2 regions of the Burkholderia sp. FERM BP-3421 genome follow, and region 2 is predicted to be linked to the other one. Evidence: predicted binding sites of a transcription regulator. Region 2 holds the regulator's gene; the other holds the start of a gene.
What was found. The regulator LexA, encoded in region 2, represses DNA repair genes until DNA is damaged. The targets are predictions, from matches to a motif close to ACTGTATNNNNATACAGT.
Positions count from the first base shown of each region.

Region 1: a site for LexA is predicted at 3,361-3,378, ahead of Bsp3421_RS11380 (VRR-NUC domain-containing protein). Genes of this name have one in related genera too.

Region 1 is NZ_CP117781.1:1,892,712-1,900,394, reverse strand. It holds gene deoR (DNA-binding transcriptional repressor DeoR) at 7-777, shown strand; gene fucP (L-fucose:H+ symporter permease) at 828-2,180, opposite strand; gene rbsK (ribokinase) at 2,245-3,171, opposite strand; gene Bsp3421_RS11380 (VRR-NUC domain-containing protein) at 3,390-5,084, shown strand; gene Bsp3421_RS11375 (ATP-dependent DNA helicase) at 5,081-7,345, shown strand; gene Bsp3421_RS11370 (DUF2970 domain-containing protein) at 7,460-7,648, shown strand; gene Bsp3421_RS11365 (aminotransferase-like domain-containing protein) at 7,670-7,683, opposite strand, start outside.
Region 2 is NZ_CP117782.1:1,346,176-1,353,858, forward strand. It holds gene Bsp3421_RS21925 (sulfate ABC transporter substrate-binding protein) at 82-1,119, opposite strand; gene lexA (transcriptional repressor LexA) at 1,388-2,029, shown strand; gene Bsp3421_RS21935 (hypothetical protein) at 2,077-2,394, shown strand; gene Bsp3421_RS21940 (DUF2939 domain-containing protein) at 2,433-3,044, shown strand; gene Bsp3421_RS21945 (universal stress protein) at 3,132-3,623, opposite strand; gene nodI (nodulation factor ABC transporter ATP-binding protein NodI) at 3,854-4,768, shown strand; gene Bsp3421_RS21955 (ABC transporter permease) at 4,772-5,599, shown strand; gene Bsp3421_RS21960 (hypothetical protein) at 5,618-6,040, opposite strand; gene Bsp3421_RS21965 (permease) at 6,123-7,181, opposite strand; gene Bsp3421_RS21970 (hypothetical protein) at 7,467-7,652, opposite strand.

The sequences.
Region 1 (7,683 bases), on a different replicon from region 2:
CGAAGGATGGAAACCAAGAAGGGCGAGCGGATCAAGGCGTTGATGAACGTGCTGCAAGGGCAGAACGCGATTCATCTGCGCGAGGTGGCCGAACTGTTCGGCGTGTCCGAGATGACGATCCGCCGCGACCTGGCCGACAATCCGCACGGGCTCAGCCTGGTCGGCGGCTACATCACGCGCCACTTCGCCGCGCAGCGCAGCGACATCGGCGAATACCTGATCAGCGCGGAGAACAACCGGCAGATCGAGGAGAAGCGCAAGATCGGCAAGCTCGCCGCGCAGTTCGTGAAGACCGGCGACACGATCTTCCTCGACTGCGGCTCGACCACGCCGTTCGTCGTCGATTTCCTGCCCGACGAGCTGGAATTCACCGCCGTCTGCAATTCGCTGAACGTGTTCCTCAAGCTGCAGCAGAAGCCGCATTGCAACGTGATCCTGTGCGGCGGCACCTACCATCGCAAGAACATGGTGTTCGAGTCGAGCGCGGAGACCAGCATCCTCGACACGGTGCGCGTGTCGAAGGCGTTCATCTCGGCGGCGGGCGTGAGCGACCGCTGCGGCGTCACCTGCTTCAACTTCCATGAGGTCGACGTGAAGAAGCAGGTGATGCAGCGCTCGCAGAACAAGTTCCTGCTGGTCGACCATACCAAGTTCGACGAGGTCCGGCCCGCGTACTTCGCGGAGCTGGGCGACTTCAATTTCATCCTGTCCGACCATCAGCTGAACCGTAAATACGAACAGCTGATCCGCGAGCGCGGCGTGGCGCTCGTGACCTGAGCCGCGCGCGGCGCGACGGCGCGGGGCGAGCGGCGTGCGCGCGCCCCGCTTCATGCGCCCGGGACGCGCCGGGCGTCGAGCGGCGCGCGCGCCGGCAGCGCGGCAGGCGCGTGGCGCAGGCAGTAGACGCCGTAGCCGACGATCACGACGAAGCACAGCAGCGGCACCACGAAGGCGAGCTGCATGTTGCCGCCCGTGTGATCCGAGATCAGTCCTTGCAGCAGCGGCACCGCCGCGCCGCCGACGATGCTCATCACGAGGATCGAGCCCGCGTACTCGGTATCGCGGCCGAGCCCGTCGATCGTGAGCCCGTAGATCGTCGGCCAGCACGGGCCGAGGAACATGCTGACGCCGACCGCCGCAAAGACGGCCGTGATGTCGTGCACGCCGACCGTATAGGCGAGCAGCGCGATGCACAGCACGCCGTAGACGATCAGCACCTTGGCCGGGCCGACGCGCTTCATCACGAGCGTCGCCACCAGCTTGCCGACGAAGAACGCGAAGAAGGTCGCGAGCAGGTAGCGCGACGCGCCGCGCTCGTTGAGGCCGCCGATCTGCATCGCGAGCCGGATCGTGAAGCTCCACACGCCCACCTGCGCGCCCACGTACAGGAACTGCGCGACGATGCCCGCGACGAAGCGGCGGTTGCCGAACAGCCGCGCGAGCGTGCCGAGCGCATCGACGCGGCGCGCCGCGCCCGCGTCGGACGCGGGGCCCTTGCAGGCCGGGTAGGGCGTCAGCGCGAACACGACGAACACCGCGACCAGCACGACCACGATCCATTTGTACGGTTCGAGCGTGGCCTGGATCATCGCGAGCTGGTGCGTATGCGCGTCGGCGGCCGACATCCGCGCGAGCTGCGCATGCGAGGCGTCGCCTTCGCGGAAGATCAGGAAGCTGCCCATGCAGACGCCCGCCATCGCGCCGAACGGGTAGAAGGTCTGCGAGATGTTGAGGCGGCGGGTGCCGGTCTCGCGCGGCCCCATCAGCGTCGAATACGAATTCGCCGCGGTTTCGAGGAAGGACAGGCCGGCTGCGATCACGAACAACGCGACCAGGAACATCCCGTACTTCGCCGTCGACGCGGCCGGGAAGAACAGCAGGCAGCCGACCGTATAGAAGAACAGGCCGATCAGGATCGTGGTCTTGTAGCTGAACTTGCGCACCACGGTCGCGGCGGGAATCGCGAGGAAGAAGTAGCCGAGATAGAACGCCGACTGCACGAACGCCGACTCGAAATCGGACAGGAAGAACGATTTCTTGAACTGCGCGATCAGGACGTCGTTGAGGTTCGCGGCGGTGCCCCACAGCGCGAACAGGCAGCACAGCAGCGTGAACGCGAACAAGGGCGTCCGGTTCAGGTAATACCCGTCCGGCGTCTGGGCGATTCTGGTTCGGCTCATGCTGTCTCCTTCCCGTCGTGGATGTCGTGAAGCGAACCTGCATGGCGGCGCGCAAGGCGCGCCGTCAAAAAACGATGCCGCGCAGAAAGCGCGCGAACGTGGCGGCGTCGGCGTAGGCCTTCTGCGTGCCGCGGCCCGTGACCGAATGCGCGGCATACGCGGACGCGTGGCGCATCGCGTCGGCGACATCGCCCGCCGCGACGTAGCGGTGCGCGAAGCAGCCGATGTAGGCGTCGCCCGCGCCGGTGGTGTCGCGCGCGTCGACCGGCACGCCGGGCGCGTGGTGCGCGCCGCGCGCCGACATCCACAGCGAACCGCGCGCGCCCAGCGTGACGATCACGTTGCGCAGGCCGCGCTCGACGAGCGAGGCTGCCGCGCGCTCGATCGCGGCCGGCGAATCGACCGGCATGCCGGTAACGATCGCCAGCTCGGTTTCGTTCGGCACGAAGAACTCGGCTTGCGCGATCCGCGCGAGATCGAGGCCGGGCACCGCCGGCGCGGGGTTCAGCAGCACCGGGATGCCGCGCGCCGCGCCGAATTCGAGCGCGTAGTACACGGTGTCGAGCGCGATTTCGAGCTGCAGCACGATCAACGCGCAACTGGCGATGCGCTCGGCGGCGGCGTCGATGTCGGCGGGCAGCAGATGGCGGTTCGCGCCCTTGACGATCAGGATGCTGTTGCTCGAATCCGGCTCGACGAAGATCGGCGCGACTCCGCTCGGCACGCCCGGCACCCGCCGCACGTGCTCGGTGTCGATGCCGGCCTGCGCGAAATTGCGCAGCGTGTTGTCCGCGAACAGGTCGTCGCCGACCTTCGTGACCATCACCACCTCCGCGCCGAGCTTCGCGGCCGCGACCGCCTGGTTCGCGCCCTTGCCGCCGCAGCCGATCTCGAAACCGGGCGCTTCCAGCGTCTCGCCGCGAACCGGCATGCGGTCCACATAGGTCACCAGGTCGACCATGTTGCTGCCGATTACAGCGATCTTGCCCATCTTGGTGTCGTCTCCAGGTCCAGGTCTCGCGGGCGGGTGCGGCTGCCGGCGTCAATTTTGTAAATATAATCACATGAAATGTTGGAATTCAATCTTTTTGTGTGATGCCCATATCAAACCTCGGAGGCGGGCGAGCCTCGTCCGGCCTTCGCCGCGGCCGCTTGCCCGGCGCTTTTTGCTATCATCGCGGCTGTATAAACATACAGTGATCGCACCCCGTGTCGACCGCGCCATCGTCTCCTCCCGCGTTCTACTACCTGTCGAATTTCGAGCGCGCGCTCGCGTGGCTCGATGCCCGCTACGACGATCTGTTCGACGACGCCGAACGCGCGTTCCTGCGCGATTTCGCCGCGTTGCCGCGCGCGTCGCGGGCGCTGCTCGTGCGGATGCTGATGCGCAAGGGGCCGCTGTTTCGCGAAAGCAAGCTGACGTACGACGAGATCGGTCCCGCGCGCGACGCGGCGGCCGCGCTGATCGCCCTCGGCTGGGTCGATCCGGCGCCCGGGCTGTCGCTCGACCAGCTGTTCGCGCTCGTCACGCGCGCGGAACTCGCGCACCTTGTCCCGGCCGGCGCGGGCGCGCGCAAGGCCGACCTGCTCGCGCACCTGCGCGCCGGCATCGGCGACGGCGAGATCCGTCCGTTTTCCGCATGGCATCCGGCGGCGGACGAACGCGTGCTCGCGGTGACGGTCGGTCCGTTGTGCGATCGCCTGCGGCTGATGTTCTTCGGCAACCTGTACCAGGACTGGTCGGAATTCGTGCTGGCCGATCTCGGCGTGTTCCAGTATGAGCCGGTTGCGCTCGGGCCCGCGTCGCGCGCGTTCCAGCGGCGCGAGGAGGTCGACGCCTATCTCGCGCTGCATGCCTGCCGCGAGGCGCTGGCCGTCTGGCCGGACGACGCGCCGCTCGACGCGCTGACGGCCGCCGCGGATGCGCTCGCGTCCGACAATCCCTGGCTCGCCACGCGTCGCGCGAAGCTGCTGTTCCAGGTGGGCCAGACCTGCGAGCGGCGCGGCGAATGGGCCGGCGCGCTGGCGGCCTACCTGCGCAGCGCGTGGCCCGGCAGCCGTCACCGGCGAGTGCGCGTGCTCGAACGCAGCGGCCAGGAGGCGGAAGCGCTCGCGCTGGCCGAGCGCGCCGCGCGCGAGCCCGAGAGCGAGGAGGAGGCGCAGCGCCTCGCGCGCATGCTGCCGCGCCTGCGTCGCCGCGCCGGCGGGCCGGTCGCGCGCGCCGCGCGTCCCGGGGCGATTCCGCGCGGCGTGCTGCGGCTTGCGCCGCCCGCCGGGCCCTTCACGGTCGAGACCGCGGTGCGCGACCATCTGTCCTGCGACGAAGCCCCGGTGCACTACGTCGAGAACACGCTGATCAATTCGCTGTTCGGCCTGTTGTGCTGGGAGCCGGTGTTCGCGGCGCTGCCGGGCGCGTTCTTCCACCCGTTCCAGCGCGGGCCGGCCGACCTGCACGCGCCCGACTTCCGGGCGCGCCGCGCCGCGCAGTTCGACGCGTGCCTCGCACAGCTCGACAGCGACGCCTATCGCGAGACGATCCTGCGCCACTACGCGCAGAAGGCCGGGGTGCAGTCGCCGTTCGTGTTCTGGGGCGCGCTCGACGACACCTTGCTCGCGCAGGCGCTCGCCTGCCTGCCGGCCGCGCATCTGCGGCTGTGGTTCGAGCGGCTCCTGCAGGACATACGCGGCAACCGCTCGGGGCTGCCGGACCTGGTCCGTTTCTGGCCGGCCGAACGCCGCTACGAGCTGATCGAGGTGAAGGCGCCGGGCGACCGCCTTCAGGACAACCAGATCCGCTGGCTGTCGTACTGCGTCGCGCACGGGATGCCGGTGCGCGTGCTCGACGTGGAATGGCGCGATGCGCCGGGCGAGACCCGCGAGGTCGACGAGGAGGCGGGCGCATGAGCTACGTCGTCGCGGTGCGGGCGTTGTGCGAGTTCACCGCGCGGGGCGGCGATCTCGACCTGCGCTTCACGCCCGCGCCGACCGCGCAGGAAGGCATCGCCGGACACGGCCGGGTGACGTCGCGGCGCAGCGACGGCTATGAACGGGAGGTCACGCTGTCGGGCGCGCATGGCGCGCTCACGGTGCGCGGCCGCGCGGACGGCTACGACCCGGCGCTGAACCGCCTCGAAGAGATCAAGACCTATCGCGGCGCGCTGGAGCGGATGCCCGCGAACCACCGGGCGCTGCACTGGGCGCAGGCGCGCGTCTACGGCCATCTGCTGTGCCGCGCGCGCGGGCTGGCGGAACTGACCGTCGCGCTCGTCTATTTCGACATCGCGAGCCAGGTCGAGACGATCCTGACGGAGTCGCACACGGCGGCGTCGCTGGAGGCGTTCTTCGTCGACCAGTGCGAGCGCTTCGCCGGGTGGGCCGCGCGCGAGACCGCGCATCGCGCGGCGCGCAACGCGGCGCTGCTGGCGCTGCCGTTTCCGCACGGACAGTTCCGCAGCGGCCAGCGCGAGCTGGCGGTCGCGGTCTATCGCGCGGCGCGCGACGGGCGCTGCCTGCTCGCGCAGGCGCCGACCGGCATCGGCAAGACGCTCGGCACCTTGTTCCCGATGCTGAAGGCGTGCGGCGAGGACCGGCTCGACCGGGTGTTCTTCCTGACCGCGAAAACCCCGGGCCGCGCGCTCGCGCTGGAGGCGCTCGACACGCTGCGCGGCGGCGCGGCCGACGGCGTGCCGCTGCGCACGCTCGAACTGGTGGCGCGCGACAAATCCTGCGAGCATCCGGACAAGGCATGCCACGGCGAGTCCTGTCCGCTCGCGCGCGGTTTCCACGACAAGCTCGCGGCCGCGCGGGCCGAGGCGCTCGACGGGCGGCGGCTCGACCGGGCGGCGGTGCGGGCCGTCGCGCTCGCGCACGAGGTCTGTCCGTATTACCTCGCGCAGGAGCTGGCGCGCTGGAGCGACGTGGTGATCGGCGACTACAACTATTACTACGACAGCGGCGGCGCGCTGCTGTACGGCCTCGCGCAGCAGAACCAGTGGCGCGTCGGGGTGCTGGTCGACGAGGCGCACAACCTGCTCGAGCGCGCGCGCCGGATGTACAGCGCGGGGCTCGACCAGTTCGCGCTGGCCGGCGTGCGCCAGCTGACGGACGGGCCGCTCGCGCGGCCGCTCGAACGGCTCAATCGCGAGTGGAACGCGTTGAACCGCACCCAGGAGGACGCCTACGCGGTGCTCGAAGCGGTGCCGCCGCGCGTGCTGTCGGCCGCGCAGAACCTGATCGGCAAGGCCACCGAGCAGCTGGCGGACGCGCCGCTGTCGATCGACGAGACGGTGCTGCGCTTCTGTTTCGACGCGATGCATTTCGTCACGCTGGCCGAGCAGTTCGACACCCATTCGCTGTTCGACGTCACGCAGGCGGCCGGCGCGCGCAAGAGCAAACCGCGCTCGACGCTGTGCGTGCGCAACGTCGTGCCGGCCGACTTCCTCGCGGCCCGGCATGCGGCCGCGCACGCGACGGTGCTGTTTTCGGGCACGCTGAACCCGTTTCATTTTCATCGCGACACGCTCGGCCTGCCGGCCGACACGGCCTGGATCGAGGTCGACGGCCCGTTCCGCGCGGCGCAGCTGACCGTGAAGGTAGCGGCGCACGTGTCGACGCGCTGGCGCGACCGCGAGCGTTCGCTGGAGCCGATCGTCGCGCTGATCGCCGAACAATATGCGGCGCGGCCGGGCAACTATCTCGGCTTCCTGAGCAGCTTCGAGTACCTGCAGCAGGTGGTCGGCCTGCTGCGCGAGCGGCATCCGGCGCTGCCTGTATGGGCGCAGGCGCCCGGCATGGACGAGCCGGCGCGCGATGCGTTTCTCGCGCGCTTCCAGGCGGACGGGCGGGGCATCGGCTTCGCGGTGCTGGGCGGCGCGTTCGGCGAGGGCATCGATCTCGTCGGCGACAAGCTGATCGGCGCGTTCATCGCGACCCTCGGGCTGCCGCAGATGAACGACGTCAACGAGGCGATGCGGCGCGCGCTCGACGCGCGCTTCGGCAACGGCTACGACTACCTGTACCTGTTCCCGGGGCTGCAAAAGGTCGTGCAGGCGGCGGGCCGGGTCATCCGCACCGAGCAGGACGAGGGCGTGGTCCACCTGATCGACGACCGCTACCGGACGCGCGCGGTGCGCGACCTGCTGCCCAGGTGGTGGCGCGTGAGCTGAGGCGGCCCGGCTGCTGCGCTCGAATCGACGTCATCTGCTGCTGTTCTCGCCGCGCTTGCCGGGCGAACATCGGTCACGGACAAACCGCCCGGTGAAACGGGCGAGGAGCGGATCATGAACCTACTCAAAATGCTTCGGATGGTGTTCTGGAGCTTCTTCGGCGTGCGCAAGGGCGCGTCGCACCGCGCCGATCTCGCGGCCGTGAAACTGCCGTGGCTGTCGATCGCGATCGTGGTGTTCGTCACGGCGTTCGGCGCGACGTTGTTCTCGCTCGCGAAACTCGCGGTCGCCGTCGCGCGGTGAGCGGCGCTTCGCCGCCGGCGCTCAGGCTTCGGCCG
Region 2 (7,683 bases):
GATTCACGCCGACAGGCGCGCCTTGCGGGCGCGCCTGTCGGCGGTTCGATGGGTCGGCGGCGTCGCGCGCCGCCGGCTCGCTCATTGCGGCACGTAGATCGAATCGAACACGCCGCCGTCGGCGAAATGCGTCTTCTGCGCATTCGTCCAGCCGCCGAACGTGTCGTCGACCGTGTACAGCTTGAGTTTCGGGAACTGCCTGGTCAGCGCGGCCGGCACGTCCTTCGAGCGCGGCCGGTAATAGTTGCGCGCGGCGATTTCCTGGCCCTGCGGGCTGTACAGGAAGTTCAGGTACGCCTCGGCCAGCGCGCGCGTGCCTTTCTTGTCGACCACCTTGTCCACCACCGCGACGGGCGGCTCGGCCAGGATGCTGACCGACGGCACGACGATCTCGAACTTGTCGGGCCCGAACTCCTTGAGCGACAGGAACGCCTCGTTCTCCCACGCGATCAGCACGTCGCCGATGCCGCGCTGGACGAAGCTCGTGGTCGCGCCGCGCGCGCCCGAATCGAGCACGCCCGCGTTCTTGTACAGCTTTGCGATGAAGTCCTTCGCGGTCTGCTCGTTGCCGCCCGGCTTGTGCTGCGCGTACGCCCACGCCGCCAGGTAGTTCCAGCGCGCGCCGCCCGAGGTCTTCGGATTCGGCGTGACGATCGACACGCCCGGCTTCACGAGGTCGTCCCAGTCCTTGATGCCCTTCGGATTGCCCTTGCGCACCAGGAACACGATGGTCGACGTATAGGGCGACGCGTTGTCCGGCAGGCGCTTTTGCCAGTCCTTCGCGAGCAGCCCCTTGTTGGCGAGCGCGTCGATGTCATAGGCGAGCGCGAGCGTGACGACGTCCGCCTGCAGCCCGTCGAGCACCGAGCGCGCCTGCGCGCCGGAGCCGCCGTGCGACTGCTTGAAGTTGACGGTCTCGCCGGTCTTCGCCTTCCACGCCTTGCCGAACGCCTGGTTGAAGTCCTGATACAGCTCGCGGGTCGGGTCGTACGACACGTTCAGGAAGGTGGTATCCGCGTGCGCATGGGCCACGACGCCGAGCGCCGCCGCCGCGCCGAGCGCGAATGTCGCCATCAGGCGGCGCACGCCGCTCGCTAACCCCGTGTTGCGCTTGACCATCCGTTGTTCTCCGGTGTGTGGTGGTTTGTTGCAGATGCCGAGCCAGTCTAGCGAACACCTTTCATCATTAAAAATAATCGTTCCTCATTTTTTAATACCCAAAAGTGGTAATGACGGCCTGATCGGCGGCTGAGGCAGATGGAGCGGCGCTGTGACGGCGCGACGAGACGGCGAAACCGGCGCGATAGCGACGAACTTCACGTAACACTTGAATTTCGCCGGATACTGTATAAAAATACAGATCACTGTCTATCCATACAGTCATGCCATGATCAAACTCACCGCCCGTCAGCAGCAAGTAGTCGACTTGATCCGCCGCGCGATCGAGCGCTCGGGGTTCCCGCCCACCCGCGCGGAGATCGCGGCCGAGCTGGGTTTCAGCTCGCCGAACGCCGCCGAGGAACATCTGCGCGCGCTGGCGCGCAAGGGGGTGATCGAGCTGGCGGCCGGCGCCTCGCGCGGCATCCGCCTGCTCGGCCTGGAAGATGTGCCGCACCAGCTCACGCTGCCGCACGCGACGCTGATGCAGCTGCCGCTCGTCGGCCGCGTCGCGGCCGGCAGCCCGATCCTCGCGCAGGAACATATCTCCCAGCACTACGCATGCGACCCGGCGCTGTTCTCCAGCAAGCCCGACTACCTGTTGAAGGTGCGCGGCCTGTCGATGCGCGACGCGGGCATTCTCGACGGCGACCTGCTCGCCGTGCAGAAGCGCACCGAGGCGAAGGACGGCCAGATCATCGTCGCGCGGCTCGGCGACGACGTCACGGTCAAGCGCCTGAAGCGCCGCCCGGGCGGGCTCGAGCTGATCGCCGAGAACCCCGATTACGACAATATTTTCGTGAAGGCCGGCAGCGCGGAGTTCGCGCTGGAGGGCATCGCCGTCGGATTGATCCGCTCGGGCGAGCTCTGATCGCCGCTGATCGTCATTCCGTCGTCCGTCAGGATCTGGAGAACACCATGGAACGCCTTGCCCGCCTGCTGCCTTTTCGTCCGTTCGGCCGTCTGCGTCACCTGCGCGGCCGCACGCCCTGCGCGCCGCTGGCGGCCGTGCAGCCCGCCGCGGCCCCCGAGGCCGGGCAGGCTTCGCTGCTGCCGTCGTCGCTGCCGGCGTTCGCGCGCGTCTCGCTGAATGCCGGGCTCAATCACGCCGAGCCGGCGCGGCGCGCGCCGGTCCGCGTCTATCACGGGCAATCGCGCGTGATCATGGTCGGCACGCTCGACGCCGTGTGCCGCATGATCGATCGCTGCATCGCAGAGGAACGTTCCGCGGCGTAATCGTGTCTCTGCTACGGAACATTTCCGACGGAGGCCGATTGAACCCATCCACGAGCCGGACCAGCCGGCTCAAACCGATACTGATCGTCGCCATAGTCGCCGCGATCATTGCGATTATCGTCTACGCGTATGTGTCGCCTTATCTCGCGCTCAGGCAACTGAAGCAAGCGGTCGACGCGCGCGATGCGCAGGCCATCAGCGCATACGTCGACTACCCGGCGCTGCGGGTCAGCCTCAAACAGCAGGTCACCGGTGAGCTGATGCGCCGTATCGACGCGCGGCAGCGCGACAACCCGCTCGCGATTCTCGGCGCGCTGGTCGGCTCCGCGTTGATCGGCCCGCTGGTCGACGCCTATGCGACGCCCGACGGCGTGGCCGCGTTGCTGAGCGGCATGCCGCCGCGCGGGCAGCCCGGTGAGCAGCCGCCGAAGCTCGACAACGCCCCCGCGCAAGCGGCCGGCGCCGCGCCGCCGGCGTCCAGCGCACCGCCCGACGCCGACGAGGCGTCGCCGCAAACCAGCGCGGGTTACCGGAATATCGACGAGTTCGTGGTCACGTATCAGCGCAACACGGGCGACGCGCGTTACGCGGCGATCTTCCACCGCGACGGCTTGTTCGGCTGGAAACTGTCGGCCATCGACCTGCATTGACGAATGCCGCGCAAGGTGCGACCGGGGTCGCGCCGCCTGCGCGCGGCATCGGGTGAGACGAGCATCTCACCCCGTCGCACGCCACGCTCAGTGGCTGGCGGCCGCTTCCTTCTCCTTCGCGCTCTCCGCACGCTGCTCCGCCGACGACGAGCAGGCCACGAGGATGCTGCACGACACGCGGTCGAGCAGCTGCGTATTGCCCGAGCCCATCCACCAGCGCGACAGCCCGCTGCGGCAGCGATGGCCGACCACGACAAGATCCGCGCCCAGCTGGGTCGCGAGATTCGCGATTTCGTCGATGGGATAGCCGAACGCGAAGTGGCCCTGCGCCTGTACGCCGCGCTCGGTCAGCCAGTTCACACCTTCCGCCAGGATCTCCCGCGCGGTTTCCTCGAAGCGCCCGCAGGCGACATCGGTCAGGAGTCCCGCGCTCTGCGCGATGCTCGTGCGCATGTCGACCACCGACAGCAGGTGGGTCTCGGCCTTCAGCTCGAGCGCCAGATCGGCGCCGCAGCGCAGCGCCTTGCGACCCTCGAGCGTGCCGTCGTAACACAGCAGGATTTTCTTGTAGCTAGCCATGACGCCTCCCATTTGTGACAACGCGGCCCTTGAATCAATCATGGTGCGTCGCAAATTTTGATGCAAGGGATGGAAAACGCTGATGCGCGGCGTCGTGCAAATCCGCGATGATGCACTGCACGAACACGGTCCGGCGCGCGCCGGACCCGTGCATCGCGCGCTGAAACCGGGCAGCCGATGCACTAGAATGGCCCGCTCGTCTCGACCGATTCCAACCACGCGTGCCGCCCATGCCCGTCGCACCGATCGATTTCCAGGAAGTGAAAAAAAGTTACGACGGGCGGCTCGTCGTCGACGGCCTGTCGTTCCGCGTGCAGCCCGGCGAGTGCTTCGGCCTGCTCGGTCCGAACGGCGCGGGCAAGACCACCACGCTGAAGATGCTGCTCGGCATCGCGCATCCGGATGCGGGCGCGATCACGCTGTGCGGCGAACCCGTGCCGCGGCGCGCGCGTCACGCGCGGCAGCGGGTCGGCGTGGTGCCGCAGTTCGACAATCTCGATCCCGACTTCACGGTGCGCGAGAACCTGGTCGTGTTCAGCCGCTACTTCGGACTGTCGGCCTCGGCCGCGCGCGCGCTCGTCGCGCCGCTGCTCGAATTCGCGAAGCTTGAGAACAAGGCCGACGCGAAGGTCGGCGAACTGTCCGGCGGCATGAAACGGCGCCTGACGCTCGCCCGCGCGCTCGTCAACGATCCCGACGTGCTGGTGCTCGACGAGCCGACCACCGGCCTCGACCCGCAGGCGCGCCACCTGATGTGGGAACGGCTGCGTTCGCTGCTCGCGCGCGGCAAGACCATCCTGCTGACCACGCACTTCATGGAGGAGGCCGAGCGACTGTGCGACCGCCTGTGCGTGATCGAGGAAGGCCGCAAGATCGCCGAGGGCGCGCCGCGCGCGCTGATCGAATCGGAGATCGGCTGCGACGTGATCGAGATCTACGGGCCCGAGCCCGCACGCCTGCGCGACGAGCTGGCGCCGCTCGCGGCGCGCACCGAGATCAGCGGCGAGACGCTGTTCTGCTATGTCGCCGATCCGGAGCCGATCCACGCGCGCCTGAAGGCCCGCGGCGGGCTGCGCTACCTGCATCGACCCGCCAATCTCGAAGACGTGTTCCTGCGGCTGACCGGCCGCGACATGCAGGATTGAACGATGGACACCCGCCACTACCCGCTCGCCGAGCCGCGTCCCGCGGACTCCCGCTTCGCGCTCGCGCTGCCCGCCAACGCGACCAACTGGATCGCGGTCTGGCGCCGCAACTATCTGGTGTGGAAAAAACTCGCGGTCGCGTCGATGCTCGGCAACCTCGCGGATCCGATGATCTATCTGTTCGGGCTGGGGTTCGGGCTCGGCCTGATGGTCGGCCGCGTCGACGGCGTGTCGTACATCGCGTTTCTCGCGGCGGGCACGGTCGGATCGAGCGTGATGATGTCCGCGAGTTTCGAGTCGATGTATTCGGGGTTCTCGCGCATGCACGTGCAGCGCACCTGGGAAGCGATCATGCACACCCCGCTGTCGCTCGGCGACATCGTGCTGGGCGAGATCGTCTGGGCCGCGAGCAAGGCCGTGCTGTCGAGCTGCGCGATCATGGTGGTGGCGGGCCTGCTCGGCTATGCGAGCTTTCCGTCGATGCTGGTCGCGCTGCCCGTGATCGTGCTCGCGGGCCTCGCGTTCGCGAGCGTGGCGATGATCGTCACCGCGCTCGCGTCGTCCTACGACTTCTTCATGTTTTATCAGACGCTCGTGATGACGCCGATGATGCTGCTGTCCGGCGTGTTCTTCCCGATCACGCAGTTGCCGGCGTTCGCGCGGCACGTCGCGTACGCGCTGCCGCTCGCGAATGCCGTCGACCTGATCCGTCCGGCGATGCTCGGCCGCCCGGCGAGCGACGTCGGCGTGCACCTCGCCGTGCTGGCCGCGTACGCGGCGGGCGGCTTCCTGGTGTCCGCGCGCCTGTTCAAGCGGCGCATGATGCGCTGACCGGGCGTCACGCGCGCGTCACTCGTCGTCGTCGCTCCAGGGGATGTCGACGTCGGTCAGGAACGCGACGGTCGCGAGCGGGCCGCCTTCGTAGCGGCCCGGCTTGCCGTCCGCGCGATGCCAGTCGACGCGGAACATCGTGCCCGGATCGTCGGCCACCAGATAGACCGTGCGCAGTTCCTCCTCGTCGGCTTCCTCGACCGGGCCGTCGAACGACACCAGCATCTTCTGCGGCCACAGGCCGTTGACGGGATCATAGATGCGCTCGCCCTGCGGAATCTCGATGCTCGCCTCGACGCCGATCGTCGCCGACGCCTCGATGATCATCTTGCCGAGCGCGTTCAGCACGGCCGTCGCGCGCGCCGAATTGGCCTGGCGGATCGCCAGGTCGCCGCGCGTGAGCGCCTGTTCGAGCTTGGGGTGTACCTTGTGTTGCGTCATGCGTTTTCCTGATTGCTTCTGAATAATGGCCGGGCCGGCGCCGATGACCGCCCCGGAAATCGACTGGCGCCGCGAGCGGCGCTCAGAAACCGAGCGCCACGGCGGCAAGCCCGCTGATGATCCCGAATCCGACCACCAGCAGCGCGACGAGCGTGAGCATGTACGGCTTGAACGAACGCGCGAGCATCGCGAGCGACGGCACGCTGATGGGCGGCAGCGTCATCAGCAGCGCGGCGGCGGGGCCGACGCCGATGCCGAGCGTCAGCATCGCCTGGATGATCGGCACCTCGCCCGCGGTCGGGATCACGAACAGCATGCCCGCCACCGCGAAAGCGACGATCCAGCCGAGCTGGTTGCCGATCTCCGGGCCGACGTGCGGGAACAGCCACGCGCGCGCCGCGCCCAGCAGCAGCACGAGCACGATGTACTCGGGGATCAGCCGCAGCGCCATCCGCGCGAACAGCTTGAACCAGCGCACGAACGCATGGCCGGCGGCGGCCTGCTCGGCGGTCAGCTGCGCGAGCCGCGCCTCGTCGAACGGACGCGCTTGCGGCGCGGCGAGCCGGTTCAGCAGATAGCCGATCCCGAACACCATCGCGACGCCCAGGACGAGCCGCAGCGCACTCCACTGCCAGCCGAGCACGAAGCCCATGAACACGAGCGCGGCGGGATTCAGCACCGTGTTGCCGAGCCAGAACGCGACCGCGCCGCCCGGCGACGCGTCGCGCTCGCGCAGGCCCGCCACCACGGGCGCCGCGCAGCAGGTGCACATCATGCCGGGCAGCGACAGCAGGCCGCCCGCCGCGACGCTGCCGAACCCGGTCCGGCCGAGCACGCGCGCGACCCAATGAGCGGGCAGCAGCGCCTGGACGCCGGAGCCCAGCAGCAGGCCGAGCACCATCGCCTGCCAGATCGCCTTGCCGTATGCCCACGCGTAATCGAGCGCGGCCTGCAGCGACGGCGACGGCGGCGTGGCGGCCCCGCCCGTCAGGATCGACTGGCCGATCGAATGATGTTCGGCCGCGGTGAAGGCCTTGTGGTAGTAGGGGAACCACTTGACGTAGAAGAGCCCCGCCACGGCGAGCAGCAGGAAGGTCATCCATCCCAGCGCCGAAGGCGGGGCGGTTCGGGTTGTATTCATCGTTGTTCTGATACGGAAACGGAATCGGAGCATGCGCATCGCCCATCGTCCCGCCCCAAGGCGCGCCGAGGGCCGCGACCCGAGCCGACGCACGGCGTCGGAACGACCGGCTTGCAACTGCGAAACGGTGGATTATCTCACGGTGGGGGCCGCCGGCGCGCCCTTCTCGCGACAGGCACGCCGCGCGCCCCGGTGGTCGCGAAGCGCGACACCGGGCTCATGCCGACGAGGCCGGCCGGTTTGTTGCGGCGCACGACGCCGCCCGGCCCGCCCTGATGCGCCGAGTTACGGCGCGGGATTCGGCTGCAATTCGTGCAGCGCGGCGATTTCCGCGAGGATCTCGGGCGTCAGCTTCACCTCGAAGCTGCCAAGGTTTTCCCGCTTCCGAATGCCTGCCGTGAATGCCTCGCTGTCGTCTGTCGCCGGACGACCCGCTTGCGCAAGCTGCGCGAGCCGCGACGTCACCCACATTGGGCCGGAGCCGGGATGTCAACGCCCGGGT